3 regions of the Fictibacillus sp. 5RED26 genome follow, and region 3 is predicted to be linked to each of the others. Evidence: riboswitches for the same ligand, from Rfam matches in the RefSeq annotation. Region 3 holds a riboswitch; each other region holds the start of a gene.
The links. A riboswitch is a leader RNA that binds a small molecule or an ion and turns the genes downstream of it on or off. The one in region 3 is predicted to bind cobalamin.
Positions count from the first base shown of each region.

Region 1 (10,074 bases), on a different contig from region 3:
ATTTGTTAAAAAAATCCTTTAGTAATTTTCTCTAGTTTATACAGCAGAAAAAAATAAGACGAGCTCAGAAGAAATACTTTTAACATTAAGCTGTTTCGTATGTCCAAGCCCCTTCTTACTTATTAATTCAGCATTAGGAAGCACTTTTACTAAAGCATCTGCTCCGTCACGAAGCATTAAAGGACTTTCTGTGCCTTTAAGTACAATTGTTGGCACTGTAACGTTATTCCAAAAATCTTCAGGCAATGACTTTCCCTCCATATATCCTTCTAATAATGTCGCATCGTACGGAAGGGTATGTGCAACCGCCATAAGCTTGGACCAAACACCAGGCATCATACGCATCATAGTTACAACGAATGAAGGAGCCCCCATGCCCTTCGTCATGAAATATTTAATCGTATCGGCACTGCGATCATCAGAAACAAGTTCACTAACCTTTTTTGAAAAATCCCTTGGTGGTACATGATCTTTGTCATTGACGATAAATGGCGGTTCGTGGAGCGCTAATTTTGCAATGCTCGCTCCATGAGCAGCTGCTTGTAAAGCAAGAACAGCTCCTGATGATAACCCCCAAACGAATGCCGTTCCTCCTGCTTTTGAGATAATTGCATCCAGATCTTCATACTCTCGTACGGGTTCATACTGTTCTGCGTCACCGCTATCACCACGGCCACGTCGGTCGTATGTGTAAACTGTAAAATGGTCTGATAATAATTTTGCAAGTTTAACCATGCCTGGGAACTTTCGATAACTGAATGCGCCTCCGATTAAGATGAGTGAAGGTCCATTTCCTACCTTGTCATAAACAATTTTTGTTCCATCTTTTGAAATTACAGTATTCATATGAATCTCTCCTTAGCATTTCAATTGTTTTTTAAGCTGATTTACTTATACGACGAAGAGGAGACGATAATATCGACACACTTTTTTAATACTTTTCTGTTTTTTTACAGAAAAAGAATAATCGCAACGAAGTCGCTGCGATTATGATTGTTACCCCACTATACTCTTAAAAAAAATTTTATAAACTAGCGAACTTGATTCTGCTTTCGATAATGCTGCATCTTCTGATTGAATTGAAATCCTAGCACTTTAAAATAGATAGTGAACCCAAGTATGCCGCCCAGATAAAGAATGTGAAACAGAACCAACATCATATAAAATGTTTTACTTCCCCACTCGAACCAGTTAAATACTTGGGACATCCCTATTAAAACGAAGCCGAGAATAAAATATTGTATGATCAGTTTCCAACTATTTGTTAACTTTACTTTAGTGTCCTCCGTCCAAAATAAGTAATGCAAACCAGTAACCAGAATACTGATAAAAAAGATTTGAACGATCATCTCGAAGGCGATCTCCCTTTTTCCGAGCATATAGCCGAACACAACATAGATGATGATTCCTGCCGAAAAGAATAAGCTCATAATTGTTTTAAATGCTACCGTATACGCCATTACTTTTTTAAACATATCATCGCCTCCTTTAATTTAAAAACCTAACTTTGCCTTTAAAACAGGCACATACTGACGGGACACTAATAGGTTCTCTCCGTTCTCCATTTTCACTTCTAACCTGCCTCCAATTCGTGGGGAAATGGATTGTAATCGATCGAGATTCAATATACTTGCTTTTGTAGCACGAAAAAAATTCACATCACCGAAGAGCTCTTCAATTTGATACAACCTTAATGACACCTCATAGACCGATTTTTCGGTATAAGCAAATGTCTTTTTATCAACTGACTCAAAATAATAAATATCATTTGGTAAAAGAAGATAGACCTTTCCATCCTTTGTACCCAATACTTTTCTTTCAAGGGACCTCAACGAAGTTAGAACTTTAATAACTTCATCATTTAACATTTTGCATTTCACAATGATTTCCAAGCCTTCATGATCATCACTTTCAAGTATTGTTAGCTTCATCTCACGCCCCCTTTATGTGTTTCACTTTATTTTTAACCAGTATATGTCATGATCTTCTCATCGTAAATCCACTTCTGACCAACCTGTCACAAGCCGTTACCAAGTTGCACACTCAGCTTCATGAATAACAAAAATAATTACCGTTCAGTTTATTAGAAATGCTAGTTACTCCTAATCCATAATATTAATCATTAAAAAAACACTTGTAAGTTACACAAGTGCTATCTATGTCAATTATTCAATTCTCTTCTTACAATATCTAAGAGGACGGTGTTCTGATCCGTCTGGATATCACCTTTGTTTTCAAGGTTCTTCAAGTAGTACGGTAGTTCCAACACATCCTTCAGTCTTCCTTCTGTTAAGAATGGAACGGTAACTTTTAATCGGATGTCATCTCGCTGTACCGGTAATGTCGAAGCGAGGACATAACCCCAATCCACACCCGTCTTGTTAGAGAAATTATGAAAGGGAATTGTGAAAAGTCCACATTCTTTTAACGTCTTTTCGATGCTCCACATATATTCTGGCATCAGGTTGACGGTTGAACAAGCAATGGATACAACACCACCCGGGTTTAAGTGTTCTTTTAATTGATGATAAAATTCTAAAGAAAACAATTGGGATAGACTTGGACATCTTTCAGTCGGTTCTGGTATGTCTACAATGATCACATCCCAAGTTTCTAGGCTTTCTTCTACAAAATGTCTGCCATCTTCAATCACCGTTCTCACTCTGTGATGATTTAAAGAACCCTCATTGAATGTAACTAAACGATCGAAGTTCTTTCCAAGATCCATCATCTCCGCATCAACATCTACAGCGATAATTTCCTCAACGTTCTCATAACGCAAAACCTCTCGCACACTGATTCCGCCTCCGCCACCGATGATTAAGATGCGTTTAGTCTCTTTCGCTGCGGCCATCGGAACATGTACGATCACTTCTGCATACTCATTTTCATCTTGTTTCGTGCCAAACATGATTTCACCATTGCTGTAGACCCATACTTCTCCTGAGACATCGATTAGTGCAATTCTTTGTGTCAACGTTTTGAACGTCTGAATCAGTTTGAAGTCTCTTTCGGGTCTCTGACCATCATTTATATAGAGTTTAAGTGAGCCACTTCCCAAAAACCTCCAATATAAATAACCACCCGCTTCTATTATAAAAACTGCGGCTGCACCGATCGCTAGCCACATGAGTTCATCCACTATAAACACTCCTTATTTTTCAACGAGCTATATGCTCATTCTTATTCATGCATCGGACATGTGGTGTTTAAATCTTTGTGTATAAACAAAATTTAGGCGTGTGCATATACTAATGCGACAATCATTTTTTTGGAGGTTATCTTATGAGCTATATGAACCCACAACAACAGCAACAAGACACCGGACAACAGCAAAGTGATGGTCAGCAGCAAGCACTTCAACTATCTCTGCAACTTATCAGGGAAGCTGTTGCTGGCGAAAGGGAAGATGAATTATTTTACGACTATTTAATTTCTGAGGCACCCACAAACGAACAAAAATTAATCATCGCATCTATTCGAGATGATGAGAAAAGGCATAATAAACTCTTTAGAATGATCTACAAAGATCTTACCGGCCAAGAAGTTCCACCAATGAACGGAGAAGAGTTTCAGAAACCGAAAACCTATAAAGACGGACTTGTCAAAGCTCTGTTTGGCGAACTTGCTGCCGTAGAGAAATATCGCGTTATTCGCCAAGGACTTCCTAATACGTATTATCGAGATATTCTCTTTAACATCATTACAGATGAGATCAAGCACAGCGCTAAGTACAACTATTTATTCACGTTAAACAGTACATCAAGTGCTCCTCGTTCTTTTCATCAAGAACACAGAATGCCTCAAACGGAGAGCTTAGCAGACCAATGGGTTTCGTACATTGATCCGTTAGTACAAAGAGCATTAAAAGAGACCGAAGAAGGCATTAACTTAACTCATCTCTATCAGGAATTTATTTTATCTGGTGTTCTTGTTGGTCAAGGATTTACACCTCAACAAGCTATTGAACAGGTAGAAGAGTGGGAAAAAACAGGAGAGTCTCAGCTGTTGAAAAAGAGCAAGATGATGGGAAACCAAGGAAGATAGGAGAAGAGAGGGATGGAATCTACACAAACATTTTCAAAGCCTTTTATTGGCGATCAATTTCCGGAGATGACGGTTCATACAACCCTTGGGGAACTTGTCCTCCCAACAAGCTATCAAGGTCATTGGTTTGTCCTCTTTAGCCATCCGGGTGACTTTACACCCGTATGCACGACAGAGTTTGTTGCGTTTCAAAAGCTCATGCCTGAGTTTACAAAGCTCAACACTTACTTAATCGGATTATCTGTAGAACAAGTATACTCACACTTAAAATGGATCGAATGGATACAGCAGAATTTAAAAGTAGAGATTACTTTTCCGATCATCGCGGATAGTCTAGGCCGGATTGCTACTAGACTAGGAATGATACACCCTACGATGGGAACAAGAACAGTACGGAGTGTTTATATCGTAGATCCGACAGGCAAGATTCGTCTTATCCTTACGTATCCTGAAAATGTTGGCCGTAATATCAACGAGATCCTAAGAGCGGTTAAGGCGCTGCAGACAGCAGATAGAAATAAAGCAGCAACACCTGCAAACTGGCCGAAAAACGAGCTTGTTGGAGACCGTCTTATCGTTCCTCCAGCTGCCACAGTACAAGAAGCTAAAAAACGGGCAGAACAAGCACAAGCAGGAGAGATCGAGTGCTACGATTGGTGGTTATGTACAAAGCCTCTTCATGATAGATAAAGAGAGCAGCCTTTGATTAGGCTGCTCTCTTTATCTCCACACATTCTCTATGTCGTTTTAATTTTAACAATAAAATAGTAATATTTATACATCACCACAAGAATCAAAATCACTCTTGCAATCATACTGTCTGTAAGGATAAAAGTAATCAAGATCATCGAATCTGAAAACAGGCTGATCATGATCTTTTTCTTTTTAGTGAGCGAACGATTCCTAACAAAATCATCTAGATGTTTTTTATAAATGTCGGTTCCTTTAAACCACACTTCAAACTTTTTTGAACCTTTTACGAAGAAATAAGATGCCAATAATAAAAGAGGTGTGGTAGGAAGCAACGGCAAGACGATACCGATAACGCCTAAACCTAGGAAAAAGAACCCCAATGCTACAAATATGATATTTTTAATTTTCATTGGGATTCTCACTTCCTTTTCCTTTTAAAATAGGTTTATTTGTATACATTGTTGCTTTTGTTAGTTGTTGGTTTCCGCTCCAGGTTGCACGCTTTCCACGGGGCGAACGGTGAGCCTCCTGCCGCTTTGCGCCATTAGGAGTCTCCACCTGACCGCTTCAAAGTTGTCTCTTTGCTCCTGCGTCTACAAGTTTATGCTAGAAAGTGGACTTCCTCGTCGCATGCCTTGCGAGAAGCTTCTCATGTAGCAGGCAGGCAACCTTCCGCTACAACCAACTTACAAAGAAGAAAGAAAAAAACTACAACTATAACTTTTAAAGAAACCTTAAATTTTGTTTACATTTTTATATAACAAACGCCTTTCTTTCCTTAGTGGAGTACCTTTAAAGAGTGCTTCTTCCTCTTCTGTCTCAGGAATGACACTCGGTACCGGAAACGGCTTACCGTTTTGATCAATGGCCACCATCGTTAAGATTGACGTGGTATTCAACGTCCTGTTCCCCGTCTCTAGATTTTGACACTCCACTTTTACGTATACTTCCATAGACGTTCTTCCCGTTGAGACCACTACACCTTCTAATATGAGGATGTCTCCCACTTTAGCTGACGATAAGAAGTTTACATTATCAATGGATGCGGTGACAACCACTTTCTTGCTGTGCTTCATGGCGGCAATCGCTGCGATTTCATCAATGTACGATAAAACGGTACCACCGAATATCGTTCCCATGTGATTCGTGTCAGGCGGCAATACCAACTTTGTTTGAATCGTTCTTGAGATGTTTGCTGATAACTGCTGTTCCATACCATACCCTCTTTTCTGAAGCTTGAAAGCTCCCCTTATTTTGAGGGAGTTAGTGAACAAAGAAAAATACCCATCACGAAAGACGGGTACGTAAGAATACATAACAGAAAGAATGATCTATTAAATATCCCTCGTCCTATCTTCCCAACTCCCGAAGAAGATCAACGCTATAAAGATGGCAGGTCTCCTGACTCGTGCATCAGCCTACTCTAAGCCCTTCCCGTCAGATAGACAGTGGTTTTGCTTATTTCGTCAGCACTTACAGTTGCGGGTACAGTCCTGGCCTCACACCAGATTCCCTATTAAGTCTGCAACAGACACCATAATTATCGGATCTTATGAAATTTTGAATCTATCTTATTGTACCACTAACAATTTTTACTTTTTACAAAACCTTTTAATCTTCTTCATATCACGTTTAAAATCTCCTGCTATTCTTATCTCAAAAGACTGGGGAGGTTTTCTAATGATACGTCCAACAGCATTAATCCTTACAGCTAACTATGGCAGCGGTCATGTTCAAGTGGCTAATGTCCTCGCTGAAGAAATGAAGAGTAAAGGATTTCAACCTGTCATATCTGATTTATTTGGTGAAGCTCACCCCATCATGTCCCAAGTTACGCAATCCATATTTATCAAAAGCTTTTCACACGGCTCTTCTTTTTATAAATGGTTTTATTATGGAACAAACAAATTGAATGCCAATACGATTACACAATTCTCTCGTTATTTAGGAAGAAAAAGATTTCTAGAATTGATTAAAGAACATCAACCCCGTTTTGTAATAACAACCTTTCCCTTTCACGCTGCGCCATTTCTTATTAAAAAATCACGGTTTAACATCCCCATCTATACCGTGATCACTGATTATTTCGCTCATCCATTTTGGATCAATCCAGCGATTGATCATTATTTTGTTGCATCTGATTCAGTCACAAACGGACTGATCAAACATGGTGTGGCAGAATATAGAATTACTGTTAGCGGTATTCCCATTCGTTCAGACTTTTATCGCCCAATTCATAAAGAGAAAGTGTTTACTAAATACGGAGTTACGCCAAGTAAACGTGTCGTGACGATCCTAGCTGGTGCTCAAGGTGTGCTGAAAAATGTTAAGGTTCTAGCTCAGCGTCTTTTAAACGATCCTTCTCTGCGAGTAATTGTAGTATGTGGCAAGAATAAAACGTTGTATGAGAAATTAACACCACTAGCCGAACAACATCCAGGTTCATTCCGATTATTCGGTTACGTAGACGAACTTCATGAAGTCTTAAAGATTTCACATTGCGTAGTAACCAAGCCAGGTGGCATCTCCATTACTGAAGCTGCTGCTGTAAGAGTGCCACTTATTCTATATAAGCCCGTTCCTGGCCAAGAAGGAGAAAATGCTAAGTATTTTGAAGAAAAAGGTGCTGCAATAGTTGTTCATACCGCAGACGAAATTGTGGAGAATGTTCAGAGGCTATTTAATAACGAAACTTTATTATGTAACATGCAGAAAAGTTTAGAACTCATTCATAAATCTCACTCTTCCTCATTGATTGCTGATTATGCTGTTGAAGATATACAACAGCTAACTCAAATTACACGTTAAGTAGCTATTGATGGATATAGCTTCTGATAAAATGCTTTGTTTAATTGACCATAATCGGCCTCTAGGTGCTATTTAGGCACTCAAACCCTGGAATCCATTTATACCGGGCGTGGTATCAAGGCTATTATTTCGAGAACTTTTAGAATTAATCCTAGAAATTTCTGATTTATTCCGGCGTGTTTTTGTGATATTCCGGCGATTTTTACCCATAAACCGGCGAGTCGACATATCACGACAAGTAAACACTAGCTCTATACCCCCTACCTCAACATCGCGAAGCAAAGTTAACTCATTCAATGCACCCATGCTTTAACACGCGCACTTCAAACAAATAAACGGGCAGAGTCGCTATCATCAGCGGTTCTGCCCGTTCTAAATACTTCAATCTTCTTTAGCACCATCTTCCGCAATGGCCCGAAGGTCTGCATAGAAAAAATCATCATTGCATAAAGGGGAATGTTCCTTTTTATTATCATAGCTCTCAACGATTTCCTTCAATTCACCCGTATCACCTTCTGCATTGATGATCTCTACTAACTCATTCATTCCGTCCGATGTTTCTTCATCGATTCGTTCCTCATTCTTATCCTTCATGTCTATCCCTCCTATACGTTTTTAGCTTCTCCACTCAGGAAAATTTTACACAAAACAAAAAAGTCCCTAACCTATGTCAGGGACTTCAATGGTTATTATTATCTTAGAAATAAATTAGCTTACTGAAATAGCATCTGTTTCTTTGTTGCTGTTATTGGTTCCTCTGTTTTTCACGATTTCTGCATAACGGTATGCGCTATCTTTCCAGATTCGCTCTTGAGAATCAAAATCTAGGTAGATGATTCCAAATCGTTTGTCATATCCGAAGCTCCACTCAAAATTATCCATGAGAGACCATAGATAGTACCCTTCAATATTCATGCCTTCATCGTTCAGATCAGAAACCGCTTGAAGATGCTTTTCAATATAATCCACACGGCCAGAGTCGTGGACGCGTCCGTTCTCTAGTACGTCATCAAAGGCTGCACCATTCTCGGTAATATAGATAGGAAGATCCGTATACTCCTGTCTCAATCTTCTGATCAGATCTTTAAATTCTTCTGGCGCTATGTCCCATCCCATGCCGGTCTTTTCATAATCAGAATGAGCCCCTCTATGTAAGAAGTCATTCGCTGCAGAGAACTCAACAATCCCTCGGCTATAATAGTTGATGCCAAAGAAATCACAAGACGTTGAGATGATTTCCATATCCCCTGCTTTAATAAAATCATACGAATGAACGTATTTAGAGAACAAGTTCATCATATCAACAGGGTACTGCCCTTTGAAAACAGGATCTAAGAACCAGCGATTGGAATACCCGTCAGCATTATTCGCTGCAAGCTGATCGTTCGCAGAATCTGTTTTTGCATAGATCGGTGACAGGTTTAACGTAATACCGATCGGCGTTTTGGATTGAAGCTCGTTCTTTAAATATTGTACAGCTTTTCCGTGAGAAAGAAGCATGTGGTGTACCGCTTTAACAGCTTCGTCCATGTTCGTATGTCCTGGCGCATGAAATCCTTGATGATAACCTAAGAAACCAGCACACCACGGCTCGTTATGCGTAATCCAAGAATCCACCTCTGCATCAAGCTCTTGGAAGCAAACTTTTGCTAACTCCATAAACCAATCGACTGACTCACGGTTTACCCATCCGCCTTCTTCATGGGCCCATAGTGGGAGGTCCCAGTGGTAAAGCGTAATCGCAGGTTTGATTCCTTCTTCACGTAAACGCTGCGTTAATTTCTTGTAGAAGTCCATTCCCTCTGCATTCAAAACACCCTTTTCAGGAAAAATACGAGGCCAGGAAACTGAGAAGCGATACGTTTCTACGCCAAGCTTCTTAATCTGCTGAATATCTTCTTCAAATCGGTAGTAATGATCACACGCTATGCTTCCATTATGCTGTTGATATACTTTTCCAGGCGTATCACAGAACGTATCCCAGATTGAAAGTGTTCTGCCTCCTTCAAGACGAGCTCCCTCAATTTGATAAGAAGATGTTGCTGTACCAAACACGAATGACTTATTAAAATGCATAACTGTTTCTCTCCTCTATTCTTTGATAGAACCTGCTGAAATGCTGTTAACGATATATTTTGATAAAAATAGGAACGCTACCATGATCGGCACCACGGAGATCGCGATACCTAAATACATAGACCCCAAGTTTTGAGCCACTTGTGAACCTTTTAAGAAGCCCATCAACACAGGAAGCGTGAACTTTTCAGGTGAGAATAATACAACTAAAGGCATGATGTAGTTGTTCCACGACCCGATAAACGTAAAGATAGACATCGTCGCGATCGCTGGCATCATGATTGGAATCGCGATCGTATGAAAGATTTTAAATTCACTTGCACCATCGATTCTTGCTGCCTCAATCAAACTTGGATGCAGCGTTGTTAAAATGTACTGGCGCAGGAAGAATACCACGAAAGGACTCGCTGCTGCGGGAATGATTAATGGAATATACGTATCCAATATCCC
Region 1 is NZ_JACZDU010000005.1:90,329-100,402, reverse strand. It holds gene IHV10_RS17330 (alpha/beta fold hydrolase) at 37-846, opposite strand; gene IHV10_RS17325 (hypothetical protein) at 1,032-1,475, opposite strand; gene IHV10_RS17320 (LytTR family DNA-binding domain-containing protein) at 1,494-1,931, opposite strand; gene IHV10_RS17315 (spermidine synthase) at 2,162-3,142, opposite strand; gene IHV10_RS17310 (ferritin-like domain-containing protein) at 3,286-4,047, shown strand; gene IHV10_RS17305 (peroxiredoxin) at 4,060-4,737, shown strand; gene IHV10_RS17300 (YbaN family protein) at 4,785-5,150, opposite strand; gene IHV10_RS17295 (acyl-CoA thioesterase) at 5,475-5,954, opposite strand; cobalamin riboswitch at 6,115-6,294, opposite strand; gene IHV10_RS17290 (MGDG synthase family glycosyltransferase) at 6,421-7,548, shown strand; gene IHV10_RS17285 (hypothetical protein) at 7,930-8,142, opposite strand; gene IHV10_RS17280 (GH1 family beta-glucosidase) at 8,257-9,624, opposite strand; gene IHV10_RS17275 (carbohydrate ABC transporter permease) at 9,640-10,074, opposite strand, start outside.
Region 1: another riboswitch for cobalamin. It lies ahead of IHV10_RS17295 (acyl-CoA thioesterase); the one in region 3 lies ahead of IHV10_RS19270 (ribonucleoside-diphosphate reductase subunit alpha).

Region 2 (10,074 bases), on a different contig from region 3:
TAATAAAACCTGTACAGATCCATACCATTTCATCTGAGAATAACAACGTTAATGGATTTGAAAACCTTGAGGCTGTTGGAAGCTTATAGTAGTAAAGGTAAACGAAGGTTGCTAGTACAACAAAAATCATCGATAATCCCCATTGGTTGATGGCTTTTTTCCACTTGTCTTTCTCAGCTTTTCTATCAACAAGCTGCGCTAGCACAATACTCGTTAGTTCATTAACAAAGGGCTTTATCTTCCAGTGATTTAGAGCATTCATCAGCATAACCTCCTGTACACATAACTATGCCAATACAAGCAGATTCATGCTTTTTAAAAATAGCTTTTACCTTTGTTTAGCCCCTGAAAATGTTTGGTTGGAACAACGACACCAACATTCTTTTTTAAGAAGAGCCCTAGAAAGGTTATTCGTAACAAAAAAAGACCGTCTGGATATTCGGAGCCAGACGGTCTTTATTCTTCGATCTCTACTTGCTCAACACCTTCTCGATCTTCACTTTGAACAGGAATATAAAGGTCTTTTGACCACAATTTATAAGTAAGCGTAATTCCGATCAAAAGTATAAAAGCTGCTAAGAGTAATCGAGTGACTAAAAAAGTTGTTTTTCTCTTTTCTTTGTTAGCGTTTTTTTGTTTTTTTTCATCGTCTCTCTTTTTCCCGTGTACTTCACTTCTAGAAGGCAAAGAATGAGCATGTTGAACAGAAGCGATCGTATTGTCTGCTGTTTTGTTTCTTAAACTCTCTGCTTGGTCATTCTTCATCCCGATCCACACTCCCATTTTCGCTGTCTGTGATATTGTTGTTGCTCTTGTTTTGATTAGCTATCCAGCACCCTGAAATAAAATCGATTAAGAAATGAGCTAAAAAAGGCACCCAGATGTTATCTGTCATCTCATAGATCATACCTAGCCAAAAGCTTAATCCACATACGATACTAAAAAGAACAGGTTTTTTTATATACCGAACATGCAGTACAGCGAAAATCATACTGGTTAAAAACAGCCCTAATAACGATTGTAGGACTCCCCGAAACAACCACTCTTCAGCAAAAGCAATGATTCCTGTGAGGAAAAAGATGTGAATGTAAGAGAGAGAGCCGAATATTTTATCGTTGATTCCACCATCATCTAATGATTCCTCGGGCAACCTCTTCTTTAACTGAATCGATAAAAAAGGAAGAAACAATCCTGTACTAAGTGCAAGCACCCATTCGTTTACTGAGAGATCAAGGTCGTTTAGCACCCAAGGAAATGAAACATTAAAGAAGAATGCAAGAGTTAACGCAGCTATCATAAATAAACTTTGTGAAAAATAGACGTTCAACAAAAGTTCTTTCGGTGTAATCTGATCGATCCAATTGTTTTTTACAGATTTCCTCATCCTTTAGTTGTACACTTCCTGTCTTAAAAGTCGTTTTAGTTCATCTTCCCATAATTCATAAGAAGTGTTAAATGACGCTTGTTTTCCATAAAAATGCGAAAGATCTGTTTCACAATGACCGCAGCACATTGAATTTGGTTCTGGTACGGGTTCTCCGAAATATTTCAGCAGTCCGCTTCGTTTACATTCATTATTCGTTGCCCACTTTTCAATCGCCTTTAATGATTCTATTTTATCAGCTTTTCTGCTCTCAATCGTGAATTTTATTTTTGAAATCAACGCATTTTTTTCGTGGACATCAAGATTTTCTTTATGTAGAACGCCTACTTTTTTCAAGTGATATTCCATGAATCTTTGACCCGTTTCAGAGAGTCCAACAAGTTTCAGTTTTTCTGCATACGTAGTCCCTCTTAACTGAATGTGGTCGGAAAACAAATAATCAACTTGTACAGAATCAGGCAGTTCTTGATCAATAAAATGGTATGGTATCTCAAGATCAGCTGGATGATACAATAGGACGGCAACAGATGGTTCCGTGTCTCTGCCAGCTCTGCCGATTTCCTGAATATAGCCTTCGATCGTAGACGGTGTGTGAAAATGAATTACAAATCTGATGTCCGATTTATTAATTCCCATTCCAAAAGCATTCGTACAAACAATGATGTTCAGCTGGGACTCTAAAAACTGTTTTTGAACAAGAAGTCTTTCATCAGCATTCATGCCTCCATGATAAAAAGCGGCCCCTTCTATTTCATGATCTTGAAATCTTTTTACTAGCAGTTCTGCAACATTCCTTGTATTCGTATAGATAATACCTGGTCCTTTAAGCTGCTGAACTAGATTTACCGCTCGCCCCACTTTTTGATCATGATCATCAAAGCATTCAACAAAGATAGATATGTTCGGACGGTTCACACTATGAATATGTATCTCTGCGTTCTTCATGTCTAGGTGATGAAGGATATCGTTCTGTACTTTATGTGTTGCCGTTGCTGTTAATGCGAGGCAAATAGGATCCCCCATCGCTTTCTTCATATCAGCTAACTCTAAATAAAATGGACGAAACTCATGACCCCATTGTGAGATACAATGGGCTTCATCTACTACGAATAACGACCAACTAACTGACAACAGGATAGAACGGATGTAAGAGTTTTGAAGGATTTCAGGACTCACAAAAACAAACTGATAATCTTGTATTCTTTTTAATATGGATTGTTTCTCACTTTGATCTAAAAAGCTGTTGAGAGCGATCGTCCTCTTATAACCAGCTTGTTTAAACTGATCTACTTGGTCTTCCATCAATGACACCAAAGGAGAAATGATGAGTGCTCTTCCTTTTAAAAGATGTGCGGCCATCTGATAGATTAATGTTTTTCCTGTTCCAGTCGGCAGCATACCTAACACATCATGACCTGAAAGCAAGTCATTTATGATCTCTTTTTGTCCAGATCTAAACGATGAAAATCCGTATAACTCTTTAAGCGTTGCTTCCAGTTGCATGTTTTCCACCCTCTTTTGCGAGTACTAGCCTGATTTGAAAATACGAAAGATGAGGAAAGGCATCTTTAAACGGCCGAAGCTTTGTTTCATTCGTCTTACTGTAATATTCTTTCACTTTCAAAAACTCTGTATCACTAATGTAAGGGGTAATCGGAAAATCTTGCACTTCTCTTGCGATCTCTACGAGATGATCTTCTAGAGTACTCAATTTCAGATTTCTAACGATCATGATCTCCTCTAGAGGTTTATTGTTATTTAGCATTTTTAAAGTTAAAGATGCTGATCTAGTTAATGCCGGAGCTTCAGTAAATGAGCCTATTAGAGAGTGCAACATCGGAAAATTCAACTTTTCACTAGCTATCTTGTGTATGAAAGCGTGCAAAATCGCCCTGAAACGGAGTACAGTCTCTTCTTGACTCATGCCTTTTATCCGAGATAATTGCTCGAAGGTACTTCCGATCCTATTGTAGCCAGACAGTTTCTTAACAAAAAGATCAGCAATTTGAGTATCATGTTCTAACAACACTCGAGATAATTCACGATAAAGTTTTTCCGCTTGAATTTTTCTCTCTGACTCTGATCTAGGAAACACAGATTTAACTTTTTGTATCACCGAGAAGTCCCTTACAACTGGTGAATAATTAAAATGACCATATAGAGCATTGGAGAGAGCTTGTACATATAACGTGATAGCTTGCCAGCATGTAGACTCTATCGATGCATATTTTAATCCATTTAAATGATTTAAGAATGATAATCTATCATTCTCACGCACAAGAAGTTGTTCACCCTTTTCAGTAAGGGTGTAAACATGATCTTCAGATTCCTTCATATATTCTTCATTTATCAGGCTTTCGATTGATTCAGTAAAAGTGTCATGGGCCATCCCCTTGAAAGCGGCATAATAACGTTCTATACCAAACCATTGGCTGTCGGACAAAGATTGCGCCGTTTTCTTACCTGTCACCATATAATAGACGCCTGAGCTTTTTCTACTACCATTTACTTTTCGAAAGATATCTAATAAAACGACATGACAAATATCTATAATAAATCACCACACTTTATCATATAATCTATCTTATCAGATTTAAGGAAATTTAAGAGTAAAAGTGTTATATTAAGAGGAAGATTGGGAATAAAAGATATGACGAGGTCCTAATTTTCTATTGAAATGTAGAGGGATACTTATTACAATATGATTAGTAGACCCTTAATTTAAAATGGCTAAATATGTAAGTCGGTATTTTTTCAATTCCTTAGGAGGTATTCATTATGCCAAAGTATACGATTGTTGACAAAGAAACTTGTATCGCATGTGGAGCATGCGGAGCTGCAGCACCAGACATTTACGATTATGACGACGAAGGAATTGCGTTTGTAACTCTAGACGATAACCAAGGAATCGTTGAAATTCCAGATGTATTGTTAGAAGATATGCAAGATGCGTTCGAAGGCTGTCCTACAGATTCCATCAAAGTATCTGAAGAGTCATTCGATGGTGATGCATTAAAATTCGAATAGTTGTAATCTTACCAGGAACCCTCTTTCATTAGAGGGTTTTTATTTATTTTATTAAGGATGATTCTCATTGTCAATTAGTTTTCTTCATTTTTGAAACCGCTATCTTAAAAATCATAGTTGTACCTATCGTCAGAATGTGATAAATTATCAAAATATTGATGCTATTCATAAAGATAGACAAGGGGTGGAACTGTGACAGCAACCGTATTAGTCTGTGATGGAATAACGAGTGAAGGTGTTGAACCGTTAGTAAAACTTGAAGGTGTTGAGCTGATCTTCGGAAAACTTGATGAAGTTACTCAACCAGAAAACATTCAAGGAATCATGGTAAGAAGTGCTACAAAGATTACTGAAGATGTATTGAATCAGCTGCCCGCACTTCAAATCATTGCACGAGCTGGAGTTGGAGTAGATAATATCGATCTGAACGCAGCGACAAAAAGAGGTGTGCTCGTCGTAAATGCACCTGAAGGAAACACCATTTCAACAGCGGAACACACTTGGGCCATGATGATGGCATTAGTCCGCAACATTCCACAAGCCAATCAATCTGTAAAACAAGGTGAATGGAACCGCAAAAAGTATACGGGCCAAGAACTCTATCAAAAAACGCTCGGGATCGTCGGCATGGGACGAATCGGCTCTGAACTTGCAAAGCGCGCGAAAAGTTTCTCCATGAACGTACTTGTTTTTGACCCTTATTTTCCGAAAGAAAAACAAAAAGAACTATCCGTTACTTCTGTTGATCTCGATACGTTAATCCAGCAGAGTGACGTTATCACCGTTCATACCCCGCTTACAAAAGATACCCATAAACTATTAAATCTTGATAACTTAAAATACGCTAAAAAAGGTGCGTTTATCTTAAACTGTGCTCGTGGAGGCATCATCGATGAGGAAGCTCTTCTACACTACTTAGATAACGAACATCTATCTGGCTGCGCTCTTGACGTTTTCGAACAAGAACCTCCCGTTAGCCGCTCTTTAGTCGATCATCCTAAAGTGATCGTTACACCTCATATCGCGGCATCCACGGTGCAAGCGCAGAAAAATGTAGCCTATATGGCGAGTGATGAGATTCGATCGCATTTTTTACATCAACCTTTAAAACACGCTGTTAACTTTCCTTCATTATCAAAAGATACGTATGAGAAGCTGATTGCTTATTATGATTTCTCAAATCTTCTTGGTTCGTTTACGACTCAGTTCTTTAAAGAACCTGTTTCAGAGATTTCGATCGGTTATGGCGGATCATTATCGGATACCGATACTACATCACTTACTCGCAGCTTTTTGTGTGGCTTCTTAAAAACAAGATTAGACCGGCCGGTAAACGATGTAAACAGCATGGTGGCTGCAAAGGAACAAGGAATCGTAATCGGTGAAAAGCATGGGACAGATGATCATGGTTATCCAAATATCATTCATGTAAAGGTTACAGGTCTGAACACAACGTTTACTCTTTCAGCGACACTTGTTAAAGGCTTTGGTGGCCGAATCATTAAATTGAACGGGTATACGGTTGATTTTGTACCACAAGGATCTCTTCTTTACATCGAACATCGTGACACACCAGGTATTATCGGAAAAGTAGGAGCTTTTTTAGGAGAACGCAACATAAATATCGCAACGATGCACGTTGGCCGTAAATCAGCTGGCGGTGAAGCCATGATGGTACTTACCTTTGACACGCAACTTCCAGAATCTACTCAGAAAGAACTCAGAAGTATCGAGGATCTTCTTGTGTGCAAACCTTTAGATCTATAGAAAAGCAAAAAGCTCTGCAATTCATGATGATATACTCCCCTTACAGTAAACAGATTTTTATTTTTTATCTGTCTACCTTTAGGGGAGCATATCAGATTGCAGAGCTTTCTTTATGTGTTTATTATCCTAAATCTACTTCTTTTCTCTCCCCACTTTGAAAAGTCATCAGCTTTTTGTAACCGATCTCTTTTGCAAGCTTTATAGTCGCCTCATAATTCTCTCCAACTTGGTGCGGTTCATGAGCATCTGAAGAGAGTACGATCGGTATCCCCTTTTTATAGCAAAGAGACAGAAGTTCAGGTTCTGGATAGATTCGTCCTACAGGTTTTCTTAGACCTGCAGATGAGATCTCTACACATGTTTTTGAGTCTTTTAACGCATCTGTAATGCGCTCATACTGTTCTAAAAGAAATTCTTGATCAGTCGGAACATATTTAAAGATCTTGACTAGATCGATATGTCCAACAATGTCAAATAGGTTTGATTCTGCAAGTGTTACAATTTGATCATAATACGAACGATACGTTTCATAAAGATCACGACGGTCCCATTCTTTTCGGTATTCTGCAAGGTCTATCCCAAAATCATCGACCCAATGCACAGATCCGACCACGTAATCGAATGGATAGGATTTTATAAATGCCTCCATCTCAGCATGCCGTCCCGGCGTATAATCCATTTCAATCGACATGCGGACGTCCATTCCTAAATGATCTGCACGCTTAAACAGATTTACATAATCGTCCATCTTGTAATAACGTCTTTCTTCCATCCATGGTTTTGATACGATGTTTTTTGTTTCATAAAAGTGATAAGCGTGTTCAGAAATCCCAAACTCTTGTATTCCCTTCTCTTTTGCGGTGTCTACAAATTGTTTTAGATAATCGATCGTCAATGTCCCTTTTTCGAGATGAGAATGGTAATCTGTTAGCATATTAATCTCCTTTTTAAAACGTTTTACCATATGTACCATGAAATCCTTGTTCGTTCAAGTGTTTATGCTCCCAACTTCCCTCCGATAAATAAGACGCTTAAGCACATCATTAAAAAAATCACAGCAAAAAAACGGTTCAGATAGTCTCGCATTTTGTCCTCCTAGGTAAAAGTAAAATCAACTTTATCATCCTATTCAGCTTTTCAACTTTTTGAACCGGTTTTTAAAGAAAAGGCTCAACTAAAGTTCGTTGTTGAGTTTTCGCTTTGGGAACTTACTAAATCTACTCTATATACATCATTCTTATCTAATGAGGCAGGATAATGAACTCGAATAAAGAAGTTTGATAAAGAAAATAACTACAAAAGGGATGTAGAGCATATGGACATACTACTCTTGATCACGATTGGTTTTATAACAATTGGATTTGTTGTTCTTACTTCTATGAAAAAAGATATGGAAAGTAAACTCGCGTTTATTACAGGAAAAATGGAAAACGAGGAAACTTCAGCAAAAGCTAAATCCATCATTTGGTGGATCGTAAGTGCCACAGCTTGGGGAATAGTGAGTATACTTCTTATTGTTTGGTGTTTTCATCATAACTTTGGGTAATTGTTAGCTTCTATACAGAATATCACGAAACAGAACTTCCAAATGATACGAAGTTCTGTTTTTTTTTCAACATTAAACTTTAAGAGAGCTAAAAAAGCTCCCTATTCAAAGGCAGCTTTTTGACTTCCATCTTTATTAATATAATTTTCCATCACATAGAGAAGTGGTTTGTAAAGTACGATGAAGAACACCACGTTACCAATCGCATGATTTAGATCAAATGGGAGGCTCGCCAAGTAATACGGCCAGAATTTCTGCATGATGATTCCACCAAAGAGAACAGACATGATGAAACCAAACAAAAAGCCACAGAATCCTGCATAGATCGGGAGCAACAGCCAAGGTATGTTATGTCTGTATTTGCCTAAATATGCGCTCATAACGGCTATCAATCCCCAGGCAAACATCTGACCGAACGTCCACAGACCATGCCCTAGAAAAAGATTTGTTGTTATCGTGCTTAATATAGCAAGTAACAACCCTTGCACAGGACCGAGTACGAATGAAGCAAGAATGAGTATCGTCGTATTCGGCTGAACATTGGGTATCATTGAGAAGGTGATTCTGCCTACTGTTAATATAGCAGCAAGTAAGGCAATGATCGTAATTCGTTTGACTGTCAGCTTATTCATATTTGTGAAGATCAAATTCTACGACATCGCCAGGTTTTAACGTAATATCCTTAGCACCCTTCATCGCTTCTTCACCGTTTACAGAAAAGAACCAAGATGTTTTGTCCTGTTCGCTTCCGGCCACACCTTCAATACTGCTTATAAATGCTCCATCGTACTGAGTTTCAATCTCAAAGTTATCTTGCATCACGTCCATGATCGTCGCATCTTTTGCAATCTCTATTTTCTTTTCTGTAACCTTTTCTTTTCCGTTATCCTTTGTGATCTGAACCGTTACTTGTTCTTTTTTCGTTTCTTCTTGTTTCGGCTGATCCGCTTTTTCTTTCGTTTCAGTCGTTCCACAGCCCACCAACATCATCATCATTGTTGCTAATACTAAAAGTAATTTCTTCATGATTAACCTCTTTCTGTTATAAAAACACTTTGTTTGATACTAAATTTACTTCACGCAACTAAAAAAATCCCCTTCGGCTACGAAGGAGATTAATAGTATACAGGCAGAAAACAGCAACCGGCCCCGGTACTGTTAAACACCCCCCTATCCTCGTAGGTCATGTCATGTAACAAACAGGCAGGTCTCCTGGCTCTTGATCATCGTCTCCTAACACCTTCCCGTTTTCACAGTGGCGATATTATAGGATTCTCACAATTACAGTGGCGGGACCGCAACGGAATCTAACCGTTTTCCCTATTAAGCTCGTCCAACAAAGGACTGCACCTGTTTAACACGTATGAAATTTTATGAAATCACAATTCCTATTATAAACATATTGGAGAAATTTGTGAAATCCTTTTTTAAAACTGCTATTGTTCCTTATGAAACAAGATTAATCGGGACGTATTGCTAATTTATTTCAACGTTCGAGGAATAACGAAAGAAAATGTCGTGCCTTCATTATTCTTGCTGTGAACGCTGATCTGACCACCATGTGCTTCTACGATGTTTCTTGCTATGGCAAGCCCAAGACCCGTTCCACCTGATTTCCCTCTTGTTCTTGCTTTGTCCCCTTTATAAAAGCGTTCGAAAACAAATGGCAGATCTTCTTCTTTTATACCCGTTCCATTATCTTTAACGAAAAACTTCACGTTCTGATCGCTCACTTCTACAATAAGATTTACAAACCCGCCTTGAGAAGTATGACGAATCGCATTGTCGATCAAATTGGTTAAGACTTGCTCAATCCGGTCTGGGTCGATGTCCATCTCCTCTTGCAAACTTTTGAGATTTTTCTTAAATTCTAGATTTAATTGAATCTCTCTGTCTTTAGCAGGCCCTTGAAATTTCCGAACGATTCTTTCTGCGAAAGGAATGATCGGAAGAGAGCTGTAGTGAAGCTTCATGTGACCTGCTTCTAATCTTGCAAGATCGAGGAGTTCGTTAACAAGTCTTCCCATCCGTTTCGATTCGTCTAAAATGATTCCTGCTAGTTCTTTCTTCTCTTCTTCAGATTCTGCAATATCATCTACGATCGCTTCACTATATCCTTGCAGCATAGCGATCGGCGTCTTTAATTCATGTGAAACGTTCGCAACAAAGTCTTCTCTAAGCTTGTCCATTCGTCGTTCTTCTGTCATATCACGAAGTACAGCTACTGCTCCACGAATCATAGATTGGTCATATAGTGGTGTCATAACGACGACCCACGAGCGGCCTTGTATCGCGATCTCTGTCATCTGTTCACTCTCAAGTGCAACAACTTGCCCAAAGAGCTGTTTGA
Region 2 is NZ_JACZDU010000003.1:245,026-255,099, forward strand. It holds gene IHV10_RS14020 (DUF2663 family protein) at 1-262, opposite strand, end outside; gene IHV10_RS14025 (hypothetical protein) at 457-765, opposite strand; gene IHV10_RS14030 (CPBP family intramembrane glutamic endopeptidase) at 755-1,384, opposite strand; gene IHV10_RS14035 (RecQ family ATP-dependent DNA helicase) at 1,388-2,887, opposite strand; gene IHV10_RS14040 (helix-turn-helix domain-containing protein) at 2,865-3,857, opposite strand; gene IHV10_RS14045 (ferredoxin) at 4,163-4,411, shown strand; gene serA (phosphoglycerate dehydrogenase) at 4,604-6,178, shown strand; gene IHV10_RS14055 (histidinol-phosphatase) at 6,300-7,112, opposite strand; gene IHV10_RS14060 (hypothetical protein) at 7,494-7,724, shown strand; gene IHV10_RS14065 (ECF transporter S component) at 7,826-8,356, opposite strand; gene IHV10_RS14070 (DUF4430 domain-containing protein) at 8,349-8,750, opposite strand; cobalamin riboswitch at 8,910-9,093, opposite strand; gene IHV10_RS14075 (ATP-binding protein) at 9,206-10,074, opposite strand, start outside.
Region 2: another riboswitch for cobalamin. It lies ahead of IHV10_RS14070 (DUF4430 domain-containing protein); the one in region 3 lies ahead of IHV10_RS19270 (ribonucleoside-diphosphate reductase subunit alpha).

Region 3 (10,074 bases):
AAGCAGATGAAGGATCGTAGCTCAGCATCCCGATACATACAAATGACAAGAGGGTCACAGGGTGCACTCTTCTTCTAAACATCATGATTACTATTACAATCATGCCCATCATACCCGCTCTTATAATGGAGCTCTCAGCTCCTGTTAGAACAATGTAGATCGGCAAGAAGAGAATGATTAGGGTGTAGGCTACTTCTATTATCACCCCTAGCCGAACAAGCAATAAATACAAGAAGTAAGTTACAATTCCAACATTGAATCCTGAGACTGCTAATAGATGCGTCAGTCCTAGTCCTTGATAATGCTGAAGTGTTTCTGCTTCTATTCCATCTCTATAACCAAAAAGTAAGGCGTTCATCAACCCTGCTGTATTTTTAGAGAAATGACTTTCTAACTCTTTAATACTCTTGCTTCTCCAAGTATTTATTTGTTCAAGAACACTTGGATCATCTGCTTCTTTACAGTGATCCAAATCAAACTCAGTCGTTCTTAAGGTCCAATAGATATTGTTGTTCCTCAAATACTCACGATAATCCATTCCATAAAAATGGCTATTCCGCCTGGGTTCCTGAAGTTTCCCCTTTAAAGTGCACGTCAAATTTATACGTAGATTTCTGAGCTGGTCCTTTTCATCTGCTGATTTAATTTTATGATGAACAACAATCGTTTCATCAAAGGTTACAAGTTCAAAACTTAGTAGGTTTCCGTCTATTTTTGGGATTGATTTTACCTTGCCTGAGAATATCATTTGTTCCTCTGGAAGCTTTGAGAAACTTTTAGTGTTATCGTACTGAGAATAAATAAAGAAGATTGGGAGAAAAACGAGGATGTATACTGATTTTTTTCTGATCTGTAAAACCATAACGATAACCAGGAAAGCCGTAACAACTAACCCGGTTATCGAAGGGTTCTGAGAAAGCCAGATCCCATAAAATGCAGAGCATGCACTCAGGACAGCATGTCTAGGGTTCATGCTTTATGAGTAAGAAATGTTGAAGGTAAGAAGTTCATCTCCACTTTCTCAACGATTACTCCCGCTTCTTTAAACTGTTCAATGCTATAGGGATGATTTTTATAGTCCTGACCATAATAGATTTTTTTTATACCGCTTTGAATGATTGATCTGCAACAATGCAAACAAGGAAAGTGCGTCACGTACATTTCGGCACCTTCTGTCGGTACACCAAACTTCGCGCATTGCAGTAGAGCGTTCATCTCTGCATGAATGGTCCTTACACAATGACCATCTATTACATAGCAGCCTTCATCAATACAATGAACACCACCTGAGATCGAGCCATTATACCCTCCAGCGATAATCCGTTTATCTCTTACGATCGTTGCTCCTACAGCTAATCTGGTGCACGTACTTCTAAGTGCAAGCAATTGGCTCTGTGCCATATAATATTCGTTCCACGATATTCGCTGCAACGCTAAACGCCTCCTCTATTTCTATATCCTAAGTGTAGTATTCGTATTTTAATGGGTCAATAAAAACCCTTAATCAAAACGAATTTGATCTTTCCATTGTTCAATCGTCTTCTCTCCTATTCCTCTTACTTCTAATAACTGTTCTAAGGAGGTAAAAGGACCATTCTCTTCACGATAGGAGATAATGCTTTGCGCTTTTGCAGGACCCACTCCATTTAGAGTTTGGAGCACCGTTTCATCAGCAGAATTGATGTTAACTAGCGTGCTGTTTTCTTCCACAGGATTACTTGATGCTGGCTGCAACTCATACTTTTCACCTTTCTCAGCTACATACACGATCATCTCATCGGAAATTTTTAACGCTTGATTGACCGAACGAACCTCCGCTCCATCTTTAAAGCCCCCTGCCATCTGTATAGCATCCAACACTCGGTCTCCTTCTTTCAACTCGTATACGCCTGGACGCTTTACACTTCCCTGAACATCGACCATAATTTCAGTCTCTTTTTGGATCTTATCTTCCTTCTTTCGTTTAGGCTTATCAGTGTGAATTGGCGATTCCGGTTCCATTTGTATAGGTGTTTGTGAAGTTATAGGCATATTTGGTTCACTTTGAAAATAATTGAATAGAGATACAATTATTGCAAGGATGAGCAGTATACCACCACCAATAATCCAGTTCATATGCCGCTTTAACTTTTCCATAAATTCACCTTCTTAACTAGGCTTGAACTTGCAAAAAAACATATTTGATACACTGCGTGCATAAATTTGAACGTAGAGGAAGGAGGTTCAGATATGAAGGTTGGAATTATCGGAACCGGAAATATGGGAAGCGTTCTTGCTTCTTCTTTTATCGAATCTTCAGCCATTTCGCCATCAAGGCTCATGGTCACTAACCGCACTCTGTCTAAAGCTGAGAGGCTGCAGAATGTCTATCCAAAAATGAAGGTTGGAAATAATCCTGAAGAAGTTTTCCGTTTTGCTGAAATTGTGTTCATATGTGTGAAGCCACACGAGTTTTATTCGTTGCTATCTAGCAATAAAAGCTCCATCTCTAAACATCAGTTGCTCGTTTCTATTACGAGTCCTATTTCCTGTGAACAGTTGGAAGATCTACTAGATTGCAATATTGCAAGAGCTATTCCGAGCATCAATAACCGGGCACTAGCTGGATCATCACTTGTATCATTCGGAAAAAGATGCCACGCTGATTACAAAGAAAAGCTGCTTTCTTTAATGAGCTATATCTCTACACCTCTTGTTATCGATGAAAATATCACTCGTATCTCTTCTGATATCGCAAGCTGCGGTCCTGCGTTTATCGGTTATGTCCTGCAATGCTTTATTAACTCAGCAGTCGATCAAACTGAAATCACTAAAGCTCAGGCCACTCAACTGGCAAGCGATATGATCATCGGAATGGGGAAACTACTTGAGAAAGATATTTATACGTTGCCTACACTCATTCAAAAGGTATGCGTAAAAGGCGGTATTACAGGAGAAGGCATTAAGATTCTGAGCAATGAGGTCGATGAAGTATTCGATCATGTCATTAAACGTACACATGAAAAATATCATGAAGAATGTGATAAAGTGAGTCAGCAGTTTGAAGTGAAAGAAGAGCTTAAGTAATTTCTATCGTCATTATAAAACATCTAAAAAAAGAAAGCCGGGACCTAGATCCCGGCTTTCTATAGTTCATCGAAACCATTTTCATCAGAAACTTTAGTATATTGTCTCGATTTCTGTTCAAAAAAATCACTTTTTCCAGAATTCACATCAGAATAAGCCTTTATCCAAGGAAGTGGATTTTTATTGTATTCTGGATAAAGCTTGTTAAATCCTAATTCGTTCAATCGTTTATTCGCCATGAATTTAATATAAGCTTCTAAATCGGATTCATGGATGCCCTCAAATGAATTTCCTATTATATACTTACTCCATTTGATCTCGAGCTCCGCCGCTCGCTGAAACGTGTTTTTCGCAAACATCTCCAGCTCTTCATCTCTTAAATGCGGATCTTCTTCTATTACGGCTTTAAAAATTTGCGTAAACAGATAAACATGCAGCTGCTCATCCCTATTAATATAGTTGATCATCGTTGAAGTCGAGACCATCTTTTGATTTCTGGCCAAATTATAGAAGAAGCTAAAACCAGAATAAAAATTTAATCCTTCAAGAATCACGTCGTAAATAATAGATTTCAAAAAGGATTGAGGCGTAGGATTATGAAGGAACTCCTCATAGCCTTCAACAATGAAATCATTCCTCTCTCTTAGCACAGCATCTGTTTTCCAGTATTCAAATATCTCATCCTGCTTGGACTTCGGTACTAAAGAGGACAACACATATGAATATGACTGATTATGAACGACTTCTTGAAACGATAGCGTGGCCATGAGTGCAGCAAGACTTGAATCTGTTAAGTAGGCTGCTACTTTGCTTGAATAATCCGTTTGAACACTATCTAAGAATGCCAATAACCCTATGATTTTATTAAATGTATCTTGTTCTTTTTCGCTCAAGCTAACATATTGTTTGCTGTCACTCGACATATTTATTTCAAACGGTGTCCAAAAATTGGCTAACATGTTCTTATATAAAGGGTAAGCCCATTTATATCTCACATCGTCCCAGTTTAGAATATTAGAACTCTTACCATTTATGATACCTGTAGATCGATTAGGAGCTTCCACATCATAGATTTTTCTCTCTTTGAGTAGTTCTACCTCTTTAACTTTCACAGCTTTCACATCCTTCTAACTCAATCGACGTAGATCGGGTATAATACGTAGTCTTCAATCCTTTTTTAAAGCTGAGCATATGCAAGTGTAACAGATCCTTTGCCTTTATATTGTGATTGACATAAAGATTAAACGAAATGGACTGATCCACGTGTCTCTGCCTAGCTGCGTTCTGTTCAATACTCCATGTTTGATCGATTAAGAACGCAGATTTATAAAACCAAGTTGTGTCTGCATTCAAGTCAGGAGCGGTTACAGGTATTTTGTAATTCTTTTTTTCTTCTGAATAGAATTTTTTAAATATAGGATCTACACTCGATGTCGAATTTGCGATGATCGACGTTGATGAATTCGGTGCAACCGCAATGAGGTATCCATTCCTTAAGCCGTGCATATTAACTCGTTTTTTTAGACTACTCCATTCTTCAGAGGAATAGTTACGCTTCGAAAAGTAGTTTCCTGTCTCCCAATCTGAACCTGAAAATGCCGGATATCTCCCCTTTTCTCTCGCAAGCTCACAACTAGCGTTGATTACATGAAAATTAATAATTTCATAAAGGTTATCAGCGTACGAAACAGCTTCTTCACTTTCCCACTTGATTCCCTCTTTTGCTAAAAGGTGGTGCCATCCAAACGTACCTACACCGACCGCACGATATTTCTTATTTGTAAGTTCTGCTTGAGGTACATCTATGCGATTTAGATCAATAACGTTATCTAGCATTCGGATTTGAATATCAATGACTCTCTTTAACACTTGATCATTGATCACTTTAGCAAGAGAAAGAGATGACAGATTACAGACGACAAAGTCTCCTGGCGTTTTTCTGATGACAATTTCTCCATCCTCTGCCTCCTCTGAAGTGACAACCGTTGCAGACATGTTTTGCATAATCTCTGTACACAGATTAGATGCATAGACCATCCCTTTGTGAGAATTCGGATTTAAGCGGTTTACAGTATCTCGATAGAACATGAACGGTGTTCCGGTTTCAAGTTGCGACTTCATGATCCGTTTCATGATCTCAATAGCAGGAATGGATTTTTTTGAAAGTCTCTCATCCTCTACACAATCGGTATATTTTTCTCTAAAGCTTCCTGACCCAACCGTTTCATCATAGAAATCTTCTAACGAATAGCCTTTGATTTTTCTTACCTCATGAGGATCGAACAGATACCAATCCTCTCGTTTTTCCACGCGCTCCATGAAAAGATCTGGCAGACACACACCTGTAAAAAGGTCATGCGTTCTCATTCGTTCATCACCATTGTTTAACTTTGCATCTAAAAACTCCAAGATGTCTTTATGCCAAATATCCAGGTAGACTGCAATCGCACCTTGTCTCTGTCCAAGCTGATCTACAGAAACGGCCGTGTTATTTAACTGCTTCATCCATGGTATTACACCTGATGAGTTTCCTTTGAATCCTCTTATGTCAGAACCTCTTGCTCTAATCTTACCGAGATAGATACCAAGTCCGCCGCCACCTTTCGAAACAGTTGCAGCATCTGTATTAGAATCAAAGATCCCTCTTAAACTATCGTCGATCGTATCAATAAAACAAGAACTAAGCTGCCCATAACTCTTGCCTGCATTCGCTAAAGTCGGAGTGGCAACCGTCATATAAAGGTTCGAGAGCGCCCAGTATGCTTCTTCGACTAATTGAAGTCTATTCGTTGGATTCTCGTCTCTCATTAAAAACAAAGCGATCAGCATCCAGCGTTCTTGTGGCAATTCATAAATTTCGTGATTGAACCCTTTTGCCAAATATCGATCAGCAAGCGTTTTGAGCCCGATGTATGTAAATAGCTTATCTCTCGTAGGGTCTATCATGTTTTCAGCATTCTCCAACTCTTCCTTAGAGTACGCAGATAGAATGGTATCATCATAGATATTCAAACTTACTAACTTAGAGATCAAGCCATAAAGGTTCGTATATGGACGTTTTTCTGCTTCAGCACGATTGATCATGACTTCTTCATATAATTGCTTTAAATAGATTTGCGATGCCACAAATGTCCACTGTGGCTCTTCTGCATTTAATCCATTTAAAGCTTCCATGATTAACTGTCTGTAAAGTGAACTTGACACTCCTGTATGAGTTTCCATTTTCTCAGCATTTTTTAGAAAAGTTTCAGCTTGTATGTTCGGAAAATTTTCGACACAACTCCTTAACCACTCCCCGAGTAAAGAGTTTTCAGTTGTCATTTTCATATTAAATACACTCCCTAGTCATAATAAAAACCCTCTTCCATCAGGAAGAGGGTGAAAGAATGACGTGTATTTCGACGGACAATCATCCGCATAAAACAGCCGCTGTTCTTTCTCCCAATCCCCGAGGAAAAGAAAATAGGAGTCTTCAGGCAGGTCTACTGGCTTTTGCTTCTTCCTACTTTGGGCCTTCCCATACAGCAGTCATTATAAATAACTGATCCGTACAGTGGCTATTCCATTTCGTCCACAATTACAGTTGCGGGGACAGCTTCGGCATTGCACCGAATTCCCTTTTCAGCCGGATATTCCGGCACCTGAATTCTCCATATATAGGTTTGTACTATATACTTTGACACTAAATATAGTGAATGTCAATAAATTATCTATCGTTTATTGTGCGACATATCCTCCGTCGATCACAATCGCTTGCCCTGTAACACCTTTCGCATTCTCACTTGAAAGAAAGAGTGCGTAATCTGCAATTTCCTGAACATCTAACAATCTTTTTTGTGGAACAAGAGGATAGATTACTTCTTCCAAAACTTTTTCTAACTCTACGTTTCTCGTTTTCGCCAGATCTTCTAATTGCCCTCTTACAAGAGGTGTGTCAACATATCCAGGACAAACCGCATTTACCGTTATTCCATGTGATGCACCTTCTAAGGCAGCCACCTTTGTTAAACCAATAACTCCATGCTTCGCACTGTTGTAAGCAGATTTCCCCGCAAAACCTACAAGCCCATTTATGGACGCCATGTTGATGATGCGTCCGAACCGTTGTTTCTTCATGATTGGAAACACATGTTTAGTTGCTATAAATGGAGCGGTAAGCATGACACTGATCAATTGCTGGAATTTCTCAGTCGGGAATTCTTCAAGTGGAGATACATACTGCAATCCTGCATTGTTGATGAGCACATCGATGCGTCCGAATTGTTTCAGTGTTTCGTCCAACGCTTTTGTTATATCTTCCTCCGTGGTCACATTACAGCCAAGTCCGATTGCTTCAAGACCATCTTGAGCCAACAGTTGTGCAGATTCCTTTGCTTTCTCATCATTCAAATCACTGATCACGACTTTTGCTCCTTGTTCAGCAAAAGCCTTTGCTAACTGCAAACCGATTCCACTGGCTGCTCCTGTAATAAAAACAACTTTCCCCTCAACAAACGCTCTCATGGAATTATTACTCCTTTTTTAGAATAATGGTTTAAACGATACCAAATCCGTAATACAAACCAATGATTACAAACACGGCTATCGTTTTAATGATCGTCATAGCAAAAATATCGATATATGCCTGTTTGTGAGTTAAACCTGTAACGGCTAACAACGTAATAACAGCACCGTTGTGAGGGAGTGTATCCATTCCGCCACTCGCCATAGAAGCAACACGGTGAAGTACTTCTGTATCAATTCCTAGTTTGTCTGCTTGTGCGATATACGTTTCACTCATCGTTGCGAGTGCAATACTCATCCCGCCAGACGCTGATCCTGTAATACCTGCTAACGTCGTAGTCGTAACCGCTTCATTGATCAACGGGTCTTTAATCGTATTCGACATCGCTGAGTTTACTGCAGTAAAGCCAGGAAGTGCTGCGATCACACCACCAAATCCATACTCTGATGCTGTATTTAATGTTGCCAGTAACGCTCCGCCAATGGAGAGATTAATTCCTTTATTAAAGTTGTTTTTAATTCTCTTGAAAGAGAACAAAAGAACTGTAACGATACCAATGATCAAAGCTCCTTCAACTGCCCATACAGCAGCAAGTGATGGGATCTGAATCTCAGGCACGTTCTTCATACCAATAGCAGAAAAATCAAACGTCTTACCGTAATACTGTGGAATTAAGACGGTGAACCATTTATTGAACACTCCTACTAGAATAAGCGGAAGAATCGCTATGAAAGCATTTGGTAGATTTTCAGAATCTAGCTTTTCAGGCTCATTGGTATGTCCTGTTCCGTATCCTTCACCTTTTGCAGCCGCTTGTCTACGTCTCCACTCAAGGTAGATCATACCCAATATGAAAACAAACATTCCTCCGATAAACCCGAGCCACGGTGCAGCCCATGTTGTTGTTCCGAAGAAAGATGTAGGAATAATATTTTGAATTTGCGGACTCCCTGGAAAAGCGTCCATTGTAAAAGTAAAAGCACCTAACGCAATCGTACCCGGTATGAGTCTTTTAGGAATATCAGCAAGTTTAAAAAGTTCAGATGCAAACGGGTAGAGAGCAAAAGCAACAACAAACAGAGAGACCCCACCATACGTTAAAATTGCCCCAACAAGTACGATTGCAAGCATTGCTCTAGCAGGTCCGATCAGTTTGATGACAAACTGAGTGATCGATTTTGCAAATCCTGACATTTCAATAACTTTCCCGAAAATCGCCCCTAGTAAGAAGACCGGGAAATAGAGTTTAATAAAACCAACCATTTTCTCCATGAACACTCCTGAGAAAAAAGGCAATACGTGACCAGGTTCAGTAAGCAATACAGCAAACAACGCAGCGATCGGCGCGAATAAAATAACGCTGAATCCTCTGTAAGCTACGAACATTAAGAAGAATAAAGCTAATAAAATAATAATAATGTCCATTTTTTCAAATTCCCCCATTCTATCCATTTAACATTTTTGAAGCGCTTTCATTTTTTTAGCATCATCACCTTTCCATATCATTTACACCCTATAATTCATTTGCAAGTTTCATGCCAACTTCAGAACGTATAAGGGGTATACATCATCCTATTATTTTTCCGGAAAAACGGAAAAATAATATCGATACTTAAACTTTGTGATTATAGAAAGTTAGAATATAACATAGATGACATTTGGAAATCTCATTTAATTAATAAAATGAATCATTCCGAAAATCCGGAAGGGTGTTCCGTTTTTTCGGAATAGAAGATTAGATTAACGAATGTTATATTTTTTAATCTTATCATATAGGTTTGTCTTTCCAATGCCTAGATGTTTAGCGACTTGCATAATATCCCCGTTCATCTTCTCTAAATAGTAAGCGATCACATTTTTTTCTGTTTCTTGAAGATGTTCTTTGAGTGTCATCTGCTTCTTATTGATTCCGAGCTTTTCTTTTAGAAAATCCGGAAAAACATCTAACGATAATCTATCACTATGGGTAAGTTGGATGCCTGCCTCAACAAAATTTTTAAGTTCTCTCGCATTGCCTGGCCAGCTGTATTCTAAGAATGCTTCTTTTACATCTTGATCAATACTAAGGATTCTTTTACCTGTTTCAGCACAGTTCAATCGGATAAAATTTTCTGCGAGAGGCCATATATCTTCTTTTCTCTCACGAAGCGGAGGTATTTGGATTTGCAGGACATTTATCCGATAAAACAAGTCTTCACGAAACTTATTCTCATTGATCAATCCTTCTAATGAGCGATTTGTAGCAGCGATCACTCGCACGTTTACTTTTTGGGGTTGAACAGCTCCTACAGGCTCTACTTCTTTTTCCTGAAGGACACGCAGCAATTTTATTTGCATACTTTGAGGAAGGTCCCCAATCTCATCCAAAAATAGAGTGCCTCCGTCTGCAAGTTGAAACTTACCTAATTTCCCGCCTTTTTTTGCTCCTGTAAATGCTCCTTCCGAATAGCCGAATAGCTCAGATTCAAACAAATGCTCTGGCACTGCACCACAATTCAGTTTTA
Region 3 is NZ_JACZDU010000007.1:63,504-73,577, forward strand. It holds gene IHV10_RS19245 (DNA internalization-related competence protein ComEC/Rec2) at 1-973, opposite strand, end outside; gene IHV10_RS19250 (ComE operon protein 2) at 970-1,431, opposite strand; gene IHV10_RS19255 (helix-hairpin-helix domain-containing protein) at 1,501-2,136, opposite strand; gene comER (late competence protein ComER) at 2,230-3,066, shown strand; gene IHV10_RS19265 (ribonucleotide-diphosphate reductase subunit beta) at 3,126-4,178, opposite strand; gene IHV10_RS19270 (ribonucleoside-diphosphate reductase subunit alpha) at 4,168-6,393, opposite strand; cobalamin riboswitch at 6,525-6,726, opposite strand; gene IHV10_RS19275 (3-hydroxybutyrate dehydrogenase) at 6,784-7,569, opposite strand; gene IHV10_RS19280 (GntP family permease) at 7,601-8,995, opposite strand; gene IHV10_RS19285 (sigma-54 interaction domain-containing protein) at 9,311-10,074, opposite strand, start outside.